4 regions of the Exiguobacterium sp. CH10 genome follow, and region 4 is predicted to be linked to each of the others. Evidence: riboswitches for the same ligand, from Rfam matches in the RefSeq annotation. Region 4 holds a riboswitch; each other region holds the start of a gene.
What was found. Region 4 has a riboswitch for thiamine pyrophosphate ahead of thiT (energy-coupled thiamine transporter ThiT). Riboswitches for the same ligand answer to the same signal wherever they lie in the genome.

Region 1 (3,209 bases), on a different contig from region 4:
TGTTCCCGGTTCGTGTTCAACCATTTCCTGTCGAAATGGGACGCGGCCCATGAAGCGACCGGCAAGGGACTGTCGTATGATGCCTGCTCGAAAGAACTTCCCATGCTCAAACAGGAATTTGGTTGGTTGACGGAAGTGGACAGCACGGCCGTCCAGAACAGTGTCAAACACCTGGCCGACGCGTATAAGAAGTTCTTCAAGAAAAAGGGGAATCATCCCCGTTTCAAGTCGAAGCGAAACCCCGTCCAATCCTATACGGCGAACATCCAGGGCAAGTCCCAGCTCCCCGAGGTCTCGATCGTCGGGAATCGACTCAAACTCCCGAAGCTGAAATGGCTGCGTTTCGCCAAATCGAGACAGGTCGAGGGTCGCATCCTGAGCGCCACGATCCGATGCACGGCTTCGGGTAAATATTTCGTCTCCCTTCTCGTAGAGCAGGAGATCAGTGAGCTGCCGAAGACCGGTTCATCGGTCGGCGTCGACGTCGGGCTGAAGAACTTCGCCGTTCTATCGGACGGCACATTGTACAAGAACGACCGTTACTTCCGTACGCTCGAGAAGAAACTGGCACGGGAGCAACGTAAGTTGTCCCGTCGTCAGCGCATCGCCCTGAACAAGAGGGTGAGACTCTCCGAGGCGAAGAACTACCAGAAGCAGAAGCGGAAGGTTGCCCGTATCCACGAGAAGATCGCCAACAGACGCACTGATTTCCTGCACAAGGTGTCGACCGAGATCGTCAAAAACCACGACGTCATCGGCATCGAGACCCTGCAGGTCAAGAACATGCAGAAGGACCGCAAGTTGAGCAAGTCGATCGCCGAGGTCGGCTGGTCGGCGTTCTTTCGCATGCTCGAGTATAAGGCCGGCTGGTACGGCAAGACCGTCGTGAAGGTCGGGAAGACCTTCGCCTCGAGCCAATTGTGTTCGAGTTGCGGCCATCGACACCAAGACGTGAAACATCTTGGTCTGCGTGAATGGACATGCCCGGCTTGCGGGGTCCACCACGACCGTGATGTGAACGCAGGACTGAACCTCAGACAAGAAGCCGAGCGCATGTTGGCTTCTTCAACCGTCGGGACGACGGGGCTAGCCTGATCAGGTTCCGACTGTCAGGTCGGATAACTCAGGAATCCCCCACCTCTAAGCGAAGCGTAGGTGGGGGTAGTTCAAGCGAAGAACGGCTTTGTCGACAGCGACTTAATTGATGAATGGAATGGTGAAGCGATTTGGGTTTATCATACAAAAAACCGACCGTCATGAGTCGGTCGGATTCTCGGATGGACTTGTTTTTTGCGTGACATTCATAGCTGCCAAGAAGAAGGGGATAGCGGCAAAGAGAAACAAGGTAACGAACCAGTTTTGAAGAAAGGGATCGACAAACGTTGGTTCTTCCGGCCAGCTTCCTGTTGAGATTTGGGCGCTCCAACGGGTGTAGAGTGCAATGCGTTCGAGCGTATATAAGAGTCCAGACAAAAACAACAATATACCACCCGCTACAAGTTGATTGAAACGTGACATAAAACTCCTCCTTCATGGATGTTGTCTATAGTTTACCATTTTCATCCAATCGAAAGACTTTTATTTGAGTGCGCTCGGTCGCAACTGTTTGACACGCGACAAGACGAGCCAACCGAGAAGCGCACCCGTCAAACTAGAGGCAAGGAACGCCGGGACAAAGAAAAATGCACCGAACGTCGAACCCATCAACAGTTTTGCGTACGGGACGGCAATCAACGAAGCGATAACCCCAGTTCCGATGATTTCTCCGAGAGCGGCGGCATAGACGCGATTCGTGCGAACGAAGAACATACCAGCAAGAAATGCACCAATCATGCCACCGGGGAACGCGAGAAGTGACCCTGTGCCGGTCATGACGCGAATGAGTCCGGTCACGAATGCGACGAGAACGGCTCCGATTGGCCCGACGGTGACTGCGGCAATCACGTTCACCATATGCTGAATCGGATAAGCGCGGGCGACACCTGTGGGAATCGAGATGAACATTGAGCCAACGACGGCGATGGCGACGAGCATCGCCATCCAAGTGAGTTGTTGAATACGCATGAATAGTCTCCTTTCAAAATAAAAACGCCACGTTTCCAGACGGAAAAATGGCGTGGATATACAGAGGCGTATCCCAAGCCACTTCCCTACGCTGGTATGAGCCAGATCAGGTTCAAAGGGTCCGGCAACATGCCGTCTCAGCCCGAAGGCTCCCCTAGTGGTCGATTATTGACTTGAGTATAGCATAACTAAAATCGGAAGGGGGCCGGAATTACCCCTCATTCTTGGCTAACAGGTCCTCATAGTCCTTCTCGCTCCAAAAGAGCGGTGAGATGGATTCGGGACCTTTTAAAATTTCTCCATCCTGGTCGTATACGATGGCATATCCGTTCTCGACATCGAACACGAACAAGTCGGCAGTGACTTCGGTCACGCCATTGCCGACGATAATCACATCGTCGATTGGTTCCCGCACTAATTCGACACCTGCTTCATCGAGTTCGACGAGAAGGGCTGACGTGTACGCATGGCGGTCATAGACGGATTGAAATTCATCCTGCGTTAGGATGACATCGGTAGGAGGGGCACTCGTTCCGAATTTCCGATTTTCAATCTCTTCGACGTATTGAAGGAAAGACTCCTCTTGCCAAAACAGCGGGGCGACCGACTCAGATCCATTGATTACCGTCCCGTCCTGACTGTCGAATACCGTGGCATAAGTCCCGTCATCGAGTTTGAACGGATAAATATCTGCATATGTGTGCTCAAGCCCGTTTCCGGCAATGATGACGCGTTCAAACGTCTCGCGGAACGGTTTGATGCCTTGTTGCTCGAGCGCAGCGAGGAGCGGTTTCGTTTGTTCATATTGGTCATAGACGTCTTTAAAGTCTTCACGTGTCCATTCTGTGATGGGTTCATCCGGTGATTCGATTGGAATCGGATTGTCTGCCACTGTATCCGTACAACCTGTGAGTAAAAGTGCACTTAATCCGAACATCGCCCATCGTCTCATGATTTCATCCCCTTAACTGACATTTTCCACCATTTTATCATTCATGACGAAAAAGCAGAACCTGTGCACATTCTCACTCGGGGTGAGGGCGTGTTGTGTAGGAATCGAGTGTATTCTTAAAGTGGAGTGTGTCTTCTTCAGAAATCGTTACTCCTGAAGAGGTGCCGTAGCGAACCGCATGATAAACGGACGG
Region 2 (3,209 bases), on a different contig from region 4:
GTCGACACCTCGATTCGATTCGTCGGGATTGTATATTGTGTCAATTGATGGAGGGCATTTAAAAAATGAATCGGAAAATCTCCCGGTCCTTCTGCCCGTTCGCTCGCCAACTCCCCGCAATAGGAATATCCCGACACGGCTGTCACCGTCGCCTTGAGCGCATTCTTTTCGACTGCTAGACATGCCCCGACGACCGCACTAAGTAAGCATCCCGTACCGGTCGTCTCAGTCATCCGTTTTGTCCCACCGCGTACTTCCATGACAACACTCCCGTCGCTGACCACGTCTTCTTTTCCAGTTACGGCTACGACGCACCCGTATCGTTTCGCTGCTTCAAGCGCCAATTGTCGCGGTTCGCATGCTCCGTCACCCGCATCGACACCTCGCGCTACCCAATCGACACCTATCAATGTCGCAATTTCTCCTGCATTTCCCCGAATGACCGTGACACGGACGTGACGCAAAATACGCTCGACGACATCCCGGCGGAATGACGTCGCCCCGACTCCAACCGGATCAAGTACAATCGGGCATCCCGCTTCGTTCGCCGCTTGTCCCGCACGAATCATCGTCGCCTCAGTCATCGTGCCGAGTGTCCCGATGTTTAACACGAGCGCATCGCTCACAAAGGTCATCTCTGCCACTTCTTCAATCGCGTCTGCCATGACGGGAGAGGCACCGATGGCGAGCAGTCCATTCGCCGAAAAATTGGCGACGACCGTGTTTGTGATGTTGTGGATCAACGGTTCCTGTTTTCGAATCTCACTCCAAATCTCATGTCTCATTGGTTGACCTCCTGTGACAACGTCCATGATTCGAGCGTCCATGCCATTTCCCAGAATGCGACTTCGTAGTAGCAACTCTTCAAGAAAAGTTTTGTGTAACGCACGCGTTCTTCTTCCGTTGCTTGTCCAGCCAATTCATCCAACCGATCAATCTGCTCTTCCACAAGCTCACGGAACCATTCCGAACCGTACGTCGCAATCCAAGCTGAATAAATCGGATGGTCGGGTCGTTTATCTTTTAAGCGTTCACCGATTTCGTAATACACCCAATAACACGGAAGGATTGACGCCAATACGTCACCGAGAGTCGGTCCTGCCTGTTGCATATGAAGCGCGTACGCGTAAGCGGTCGGTGCCGGTTCAAATGTCGCCAGTTCAACATCCGTCACGTTGAGCATCGTAAAGAACTCACGATGAAGTGAGAGTTCCGCCTCAATCGTGTGTAAGGCATGTGTCAAAAAGCGACTCGATAGTTCCATCGTCGGTGCGAGCGTCGCCCCTTTGGCCTGTACTTTCGAGAATTGATTCAAGTAATACGAATCTTGCATGACGTAATGTCTAAACTTTTTCTCATCGAGCGTTCCTTCTCCGAGTGAACGAACGAACGGATGATGAAAGCTTGCTTCAAACAATCCATCCGCTTCCTGACGTAAGTGATCTGTAAATTTCATAATAACTCCCCCTTATAACAGATAAAAAGACGCCGCCTCCCATAACGGAAGCGGCGTCTCGAACAGTCATATCTAGGTGAAGCCATATGAGTCGTCTCGCCCACTTCCCTACGCTAGCGTGAACTAGATCAGGTTCGAAGGGTCTGGACCTTGTCCATCTCAGCCGCGTGACGCGACTCCCCTAGTGGCAAACATTATGAAATTCAGTCGTCTTCGACCACATTCTATCAATCTTTTCATCAATTGCAAACCTTTTCCGATTCTGTTTTTCATTCTTCGCTTCGGGAATGGATAAATGAACTCATTTACATGAAAAGGATGTGTCCGGATTGAATACGATTTTATTAACCATTGCATTACTCTTCATCAGTTTGAACGTGTTTTGGTTTTTCAAACGTCAAACGTACAAGCAAACAGGATTTGACGGGAGATTGTTCGCTCAGTTGTTCGTTAGCCTATTTGGTGTCATGTTAGGATTCACATTGATTTATTATGCTTTGTCTCGTGATTCAGTCATTCTTGTGACTTCACTCGAATCCATGAATGCCGTTGAACCGACTTGGGAAAACCTCCTGTATTTCAGCGGGGTCACTTTATTATCAATCGGATTTGGTGATTTGTTGCCGATTGGTTTGACCCGATTATTCGCCATCATCGAAGGCGCCATCGGCATTTTGTTACCGAGTGCCTTCTTCATCAAATCGATGTATCAAAAAGACAAGTGAATATGTCCTAGCGCCCCGTGATGAGTAAGAACATATTAAATGCGACGAGACCGAGTGGTAGCATCGCGACCAAAATAATCGGCCATTTTTTTAAGCGAATGCCGACAAAGAGGACAAGACTTCCGACTAGAAGAGCAATAAATGTCGTATATGGATTCATGAAAAAACGCTCCTTTCTCTATAAGGAGCGTTTCCCGGCTCACGGCCTCATTAATCGTTCGAATGTCGAAGTGTTGCACATGCGGCACGGACGCGTCTGGCTTCTTCTTCCCGGAACACGAACTCACCTTGTTCCGCGACACGCTGTGCACAAAAGAAGAAGAGTGATTGCAGGCGATCATGCGTGTCTTCAATCGCGCTCAGCTCAGCCGAGGCATACGTCGCCGTGAGCATCTCCCACAATTCTTCTGGCAAGTGGTCGCGCATCCCGTCGCCCGACTTCCCGAGATTCGCAGAAAAGTCTGTTGCATAGCCGATGTTCCATTCCATCATCTGACGAAGCATATTTCGCATGATGTCGAGATGATCGAGCGCGTATAACACCTGGTGTCGTTTGATTCCTTTGACAACATAGAGTGACACCCACCAAAATTCATTCCAACAAGCCGCATACTCATCAACAGATGGACGTGTCACACGGTATGTGTTGTCTGACGGTGTCACACTTGGATGATGGTCTCGGTCAAACACGATCTGACTGAGCGAATCGGCTTTGAGCATCTCTTCAAGCTGCTCAGTGCTTCGAATCGTCAAATCAATACGGTGTCCGTCTACATATTGCACCAAAAATGCCACATGTCGTTCGGGATCAGACGTTTCAGGTGTCTGCATGATCAAGACTTCTCCAAACATGTCGATCCATGAGCGATCGGTCGCAACCACTTGTACATCTTCCACATAAAAAGTGAGGTCGACATCTTGGTATGGGTCTGGTCGGACGTTCGGATTGACGAGCGAACCGTTCAAAACGACCGTTCGGATGTGTTCACGTTCTTTCGCAAACGCAATCAACTGTTCAATAATTTGTT
Region 3 (3,209 bases), on a different contig from region 4:
TCGATAGTCACTCAACTGTAACGATTCGAGGATTTCCGTCACGCGTTGTTCGATGTCTGAGACAGGTGTCGACAAGTTCTCAAGTGTGAAGATCAGTTCTTCTTCCACCCGCTCCATGACAAATTGCGTATCCGGGTCTTGAAACACCGTTCCGACCCGCTGATTAATCTCGCCAGGTGCATAGTCGTCGTATGTTCGTCCAAGTAGTTCGAGCCTGCCATCAAGGATTCCGTCACAATTCTCCGGATAGAGACGGTTGAATAGCGCGAGAAGTGTCGACTTCCCGCTCCCACTCGCACCAGATAACATCGTACGACCTTGCCGAACCGATACCGTGACATCCTTAAGAATCGCATCTAAACTTTCTGGGAATCGAAAATGAAGTGACTCTGTCTCAACCATGGACGTTTCCACTTCGTGAAATCGCATAACCGCGAAGTGATCCTGTCTTCAACAATAGGTCACTGAGCAACTTCCCACCGATTCCAGCGATGACCATCCCACTGACGGCTCTCAGCCCGAACATCGTCGCCACATAACCTGGCTCTAACATCGTGAACCCACTCATGAAATATGTATAGACGAAACTCGTGACAGCCGACCCAAATCCGGCCAGCATAAGAACCCATAGCTCATAACGTCTATAGCCCGTCATCGCAAAGACGGCTTCTGCCCCTAAACCTTGTACGATGCCGACCAAGATGATGCGTGGCCCAATGGCATTCCCAATCAACATCTCAATCGTTGCGGCCATCACTTCTGAGATGAATGCCGCCCCCGGTTTACGAATGATGTATGCCGAGATAATCGATACGATAAACCAGATGCCAAAGATCCACTCGTAGGCAATGGGTCCGATCAACCCTGCCCACAAGTTACCGATATGAACGAACAATAAATAGACGACCGCGAAGACAACAGATAATACGGAAACAAGGACGACTTCTTTCAATTTCCACGATTTAAGCATGTCGCCCTCCATGTGACGGACTATTTACGCTGAACGTCACCGTCATGACAACATGTCGGTTCTTTTCACGCGTCCGCTTAAAGGCCGCCTCGTAGTATGAGAACACTGCATCTAAATTCCCGTGGATACCTGATGCATAATGCATCGACTCGTTATAGACACCAGCTTGTTTTGCTTGCTCGATTTCCTCATAGATAAGCTCCATGTAATTGTCAGCACCCATCGGATAGAGTGCGAACTGCGAAGACACATACTGGTCTCTTGATGCACCGTTTGATGGTTCGCTAGGAGTCTCGAGTGCCTCATCTCCCGTCGAATCTCCTGGACAACCGACAGAGAACGTTCCGCTCATCGAGACGTGCTTCCCTTCCTCCGAAGCAAGACTCAACACCGTTCGAGCGACGTCAAACACATGCTCGACTCGTCCACGGATGACCGTCGACACGTCATCCGTATGTCTCCACACACCTGACAGATCCGTTCGTTTTAGTGCACCTTTGATTGTCCCTACAAAATCGTCTGTCATCGGGCTCAGTGTGAATCGAAACCCGACAATCGGACTCGTACCACATGATTCATTCATTCTATTTCCCCCTCTAAATGTGTTTGCATAAAAAAAGCCGCATTCATGAGAATGCAGCAGCAAAATCTATACAAACTTGCATAGAGAAAGTGCCGCACTTCCTCACGCCAGTATTATCTGGATCGAGTTATAAGGGATCGGAGCCATGCTCTCATCTCAGCCGAAGCACCCCTAGTGCAGTCATTGATATGCGGTTACTTATGCAGTCACAGTATAGCGATGTTTCGAAGCTTTGTAAACGGTCAATCTGAATATGTGACGAATTGACCTGTACCCGGGAGCGGGTCATGGAACGTATCCCACGATGTTTCCATCTCCTCATCCGTCAATAAGCAAGCATCAAGTGACCGCTCGACCGTCTCCCGGTCCATTCGTTGACCGATGAGGACCAATTCGTTCTGTCGGTCTCCGTACGGCTCGATGTAGTCTTCGCGCAGTTCCGGTTCGGTTGCAAACATAGCCTCTCGTTCACTCTTCGGAAGTGTCGCTAACCAACGCCCCGCATGTTCGAGCGTTGATGCATACCCAGCCTGTGAAAACAGACAAGCGAGGTCGTTTCGTGTCGCAATCCATAAGAAACCTTTGGCACGAACGATTTCTTTAGGGTAATGTTCCATCCAATTCATCAAACGCTCAGGATGGAATGGTCGACGCCGGCGGTAAACGAACGAACTGATGCCATACTCTTCCGTTTCCGGCGTATGTTCTTCCGACTCGAGCTCTTGAATCCAACCTGCGGCGCGCATCGCTTGGTCAAAATCGAACAACTGGACGTCTAGCAGGTCGTCTAACGCCACATTCGAGTAGGTCGACGTCAACAACCTTGCGCTCGGATTGAGCGTTTTCAGTAAGCCCTTCATCTCCTGCAGTTCTTCTTCAGATACCCTGTCCGCCTTGTTCAATACGATGATGTCCGCAAACTCGACTTGGTCGACGAGAAGGTCGACGACTTCACGTACGTCACCTGTATCGACGGCTTGTTGGCGTTCCATAAGCGATTCACCGGAATTGAAATCTTTGAAGAAGCGGTACGCATCGACGACGGTGACCATCGCATCGATATAGACACGACTCGTCAAATCGATTCCGAGCGCATCGTCGGCATACGAAAACGTCTGCGCAACGGGAATCGGCTCTGAAATCCCAGAAGACTCGATGATGATGCCATCGAGCTCGCGATCTTTCGTTAATTCATAGACAGACGTCAGCAAATCTTCTCGGAGCGTGCAACAGATGCATCCATTCGAGAGCTCGACTAGTTTTTCATTGGTCCGAGAGAATCCTCCTTGCTCAATCAACTTTTCATCGATATTCAGTTCACTCATATCATTCACGATGACCGCATATTTCTTGTGATCTCGGTTATGTAAGATGTGATTAAGCAGCGTCGTCTTGCCGCTACCAAGATACCCCGATAGTACCGTAATTGGAATTCGTTTCATGATATATCCTCCATTTAAATCGTAATTATTACTTTTTATATAATGGAATGGTAACATCTTTTTGTCAACAAAAAAACACGTCCAACGACGTGTTTTTGAACATGTGGGTATTTATTCTTCAAGTGCCCTTCTTTCGGCTTCCGAGCGCGGATAAGCGTTCGCCTGCCATTCAGCCCGATAAATCGAGTCGAGTTGAGTCAATCCGACCTCGTCC
Region 4 (3,209 bases):
CTATCGTGCCATTGGGTATGAGGTGATTGAGACGTCGACAGAGCATGCGCGCGGAGTGGATGAAGTACGCGGGCTCTTTGAAGGAAAAACGAGCGTCTTCGCCGGTCAGACCGGTGTCGGAAAAAGTTCGTTACTCAACGCCGTCGCACCAGAGCTCGAGTTGGCGACAGGGAAAATCTCTAAATCACTCGGTCGAGGGAAGCACACGACGCGTCACGTGACGTTGATTCAATTAGCGGATGGGCTTGTTGCTGACACACCTGGATTTTCAAGCTTGGAGTTTCCGCAAGAACTTGAGGCGGACGAACTCAGATGGTGTTTTCCTGAGTTCGTAGAACGCCATGACGATTGTAAGTTCCGCGGATGTGCTCACCTGAATGAACCGGGATGTGCCATCAAACAAGCCGTTGAAAAGGGTGAAATCGCTTCAACACGGTACGAGAATTATGTTACCTTTATGGAGGAGTTAAACGATCGAAAACGGAGGTATTGACAGATGATTAAAATTGCACCATCTATTTTAGCGGCCGACTTTGCCAATTTGGAGGCGGAAGTGAAAGCTGTACAAGAAGCGGGAGCGGACTATATCCATTTTGACGTCATGGACGGGCAGTTCGTGCCGAACATCTCAATTGGCCTACCAGTCCTCGCGAGCTTGCGTAAAAAATCAGATATGATCCTCGATGTGCATTTGATGATTGACCAACCGGAACGCTATGTTGAAGACTTCGTGAAAGCGGGAGCGGATATCGTGACCGTTCACGTGGAAGCGACGAACCATTTGCATCGCGTCTTGCAACAAATCAAAGCGGCTGGTGCCAAATGTGGAGTCGTCTTGAATCCACATACACCACTCTCGACGATTGAGCACGTGCTTGCGGACGTCGACATGGTATTGCTCATGACCGTCAACCCGGGATTCGGGGGACAAGCGTTCATTGAATCAGTCGTACCGAAAATTTCAGCACTCAGCCAACTTCGCCAAGACCGTCAGCTTGATTTTGAGATTGAAATCGATGGTGGTGTCAACGCGGAGACGGCAAAACATTGCATCGACGCAGGCGCTGATGTCCTTGTTGCGGGATCAGCCATCTACAATCAACCAGATTATAAAGCAGCCATCGATAGCATTCGTGGCGCATCTCGTGTATAATCAACGATAGAACAACAAGATAGAGTCGCAAGGGGTGTCACATCATGTGGCTGAGAGGCATACGCTAACCCTTTGAACCTGTTCCGTTCACACGGACGTAGGGATGTGGCGAAAATGCACGTTGCGAATCCAAGCAGCATGGCGTTTACGTCATGCTGCTTTTTGTCGTTCAACCAAATAAAGGAGGAAAAAAGATGAAATCACGTTTCAAATTACAAGCGCTCATTGAAATTTCATTGTTTGCGGCGCTCGGGCTCATTTTCGATTTGCTCATTCCATATCGCTTGCCACAAGGAGGATCAATCAGTTTAGCGATGCTCCCAATCTTTGTGATGGCATTCCGTCACGGACTAAAAGGTGGTCTCGCGACAGGTGCCCTCGTTGGGACACTCCAACTCTTGTTCGGTGCCTATATTTTCACGCCCGTACAATTCTTGCTCGATTATACGGTCGCCTATGGCCTTGTCGGTATGGCCGGAGTGTTCGCGGGGCGTGTGAAACATGCTGCGAGTCAAGGCGCGACGAAGACGCTTGCCACTTATTTAGTACTCGGGGCGCTCCTTGGGTCGATGTTACGATACGCGGCACACGTCATCTCGGGAATTGTCTTTTTTGCTGAATATGCAGAAGGTCCGGTCGTCGCCTATTCACTCGGCTATAATGCTACGTACATGGCACCATCCTTCGTCATCTCAGCCATCGTGTTAGTGCTCCTCTTCACGACAGCACCACGTTTCACACGTGTGGCGACACGGGATCTCCGTCAATGAATATATTGATCGTCGCGGCGAGTCCGGAACCCATTCCAGACTTACCGCGTGATGCCGATTTTGTCATCGGCGTTGATGGCGGATATCAAAGGTTATTAGATGAAGAGATCGTACCAGACGTTGTGGTCGGTGACTTTGATTCGTTCGAAGGACTACCACCTGATGAAGCGCTACGCTATCCCTCGGAAAAAGATGTGACGGACCTAGAGATTGCACTAGCGCTTGCGAGAGAACGCGGGGCGACACGGATGGATGTATATGGTGGCTTAGGCGGACGCATTGACATGACGTTTGCGAACGTCGGCCTACTTGAAGCCTATCCGGAGATGGTTCTTCACGGAGAAGGCCAAACGGTTTATCTCGTAAGAACAGGTAACGAGGTCATCATGAAGCGAGACGGGTATTATCTTTCCTTCATGCCCTGGAAGACGGCAACGATTTCGATTGAAGGTGTCAAATATCCACTCGATCATCATGAAGTCAAGAGTGGGGAGGCGTTGACCATTTCGAATGAATGGACCGAAGCGACTGCCCGATTGACGGTTCATCAAGGGATGGTTCTCGTCATGATCATCAAAAAATGAGCAAAAAAAATCCCATCGGCGAATGCCGCTGGGATTTATTCGTTCGTGTATAAGTATTATACGCGTTCAACGAGACCTGATTTAAGTGCGCGAGCTGAAACCCAAACGCGTTTCGGTTTACCGTCAACGAGAATACGAACTTTTTGTACGTTTACACCCCAAGTACGTTTTGTCTTGTTGAGTGCGTGCGAACGGTTGTTACCTGATTTAGGTGATTTACCTGTTACGTAGCATTTACGTGCCATGCGTTTCCCCTCCTTTTTTATGTGGGTTCGTCCTAATAGACACTCGTTTATATTAGCACGGCTTTTTTCCCGATGCAACTAGAAAATCATGCCATGACAAGAAAAAAACTTGACATTACTCTCAAGGATTTGAATAATGAATGAGGTTATCGCGTTAATTGACCGAGTTTCTGGAGCAGGTTCTTTTAATAACTAGGTACTTATTGTAGAATGTACATTAGGAATCATTCCGAATAAAGGAGGCTACTCCATATGGCAATTGAAATGAAGACAACATATGGCAATATTGACATCACAAGTGACGTCATCGCGACACTCGCAGGTGGTGCGGCGATGGAATGCTTCGGTGTGGTCGGCATGGCTTCACAAGCACAATTGAAAGACGGCATTGCTGAATTGTTAAAACGTGAAAATTATGCACGTGGTGTCGTCGTACGTCAAGAAGACGAAGACGTAC

Region 1: it holds a riboswitch for thiamine pyrophosphate, as region 4 does, so the genes downstream of both, thiW (energy coupling factor transporter S component ThiW) here and thiT (energy-coupled thiamine transporter ThiT) in region 4, are expected to answer to the same signal.
Region 2: it holds a riboswitch for thiamine pyrophosphate, as region 4 does, so the genes downstream of both, tenA (thiaminase II) here and thiT (energy-coupled thiamine transporter ThiT) in region 4, are expected to answer to the same signal.
Region 3: it holds a riboswitch for thiamine pyrophosphate, as region 4 does, so the genes downstream of both, KNP04_RS00680 (Ykof family thiamine-binding protein) here and thiT (energy-coupled thiamine transporter ThiT) in region 4, are expected to answer to the same signal.

The regions. Positions count from the first base shown of each region.
Region 1 is NZ_JACSKO010000001.1:1,318,789-1,321,997, reverse strand. It holds gene tnpB (IS200/IS605 family element RNA-guided endonuclease TnpB) at 1-1,095, shown strand, start outside; gene KNP04_RS06680 (hypothetical protein) at 1,255-1,518, opposite strand; gene thiW (energy coupling factor transporter S component ThiW) at 1,579-2,064, opposite strand; TPP riboswitch at 2,131-2,230, opposite strand; gene KNP04_RS06670 (hypothetical protein) at 2,276-3,016, opposite strand; gene KNP04_RS06665 (hypothetical protein) at 3,090-3,209, opposite strand, start outside.
Region 2 is NZ_JACSKO010000001.1:1,287,158-1,290,366, forward strand. It holds gene thiM (hydroxyethylthiazole kinase) at 1-785, opposite strand, end outside; gene tenA (thiaminase II) at 782-1,456, opposite strand; TPP riboswitch at 1,545-1,649, opposite strand; gene KNP04_RS06455 (ion channel) at 1,777-2,181, shown strand; gene KNP04_RS06460 (hypothetical protein) at 2,189-2,341, opposite strand; gene KNP04_RS06465 (aminoglycoside 6-adenylyltransferase) at 2,392-3,209, opposite strand, start outside.
Region 3 is NZ_JACSKO010000001.1:127,139-130,347, forward strand. It holds gene KNP04_RS00670 (ABC transporter ATP-binding protein) at 1-402, opposite strand, end outside; gene KNP04_RS00675 (ECF transporter S component) at 395-970, opposite strand; gene KNP04_RS00680 (Ykof family thiamine-binding protein) at 963-1,553, opposite strand; TPP riboswitch at 1,636-1,736, opposite strand; gene KNP04_RS00685 (GTP-binding protein) at 1,796-2,995, opposite strand; gene KNP04_RS00690 (hypothetical protein) at 3,107-3,209, opposite strand, start outside.
Region 4 is NZ_JACSKO010000002.1:452,082-455,290, forward strand. It holds gene rsgA (ribosome small subunit-dependent GTPase A) at 1-493, shown strand, start outside; gene rpe (ribulose-phosphate 3-epimerase) at 497-1,153, shown strand; TPP riboswitch at 1,174-1,274, shown strand; gene thiT (energy-coupled thiamine transporter ThiT) at 1,348-1,923, shown strand; gene KNP04_RS09105 (thiamine diphosphokinase) at 1,920-2,507, shown strand; gene rpmB (50S ribosomal protein L28) at 2,564-2,752, opposite strand; gene KNP04_RS09115 (Asp23/Gls24 family envelope stress response protein) at 3,005-3,209, shown strand, end outside.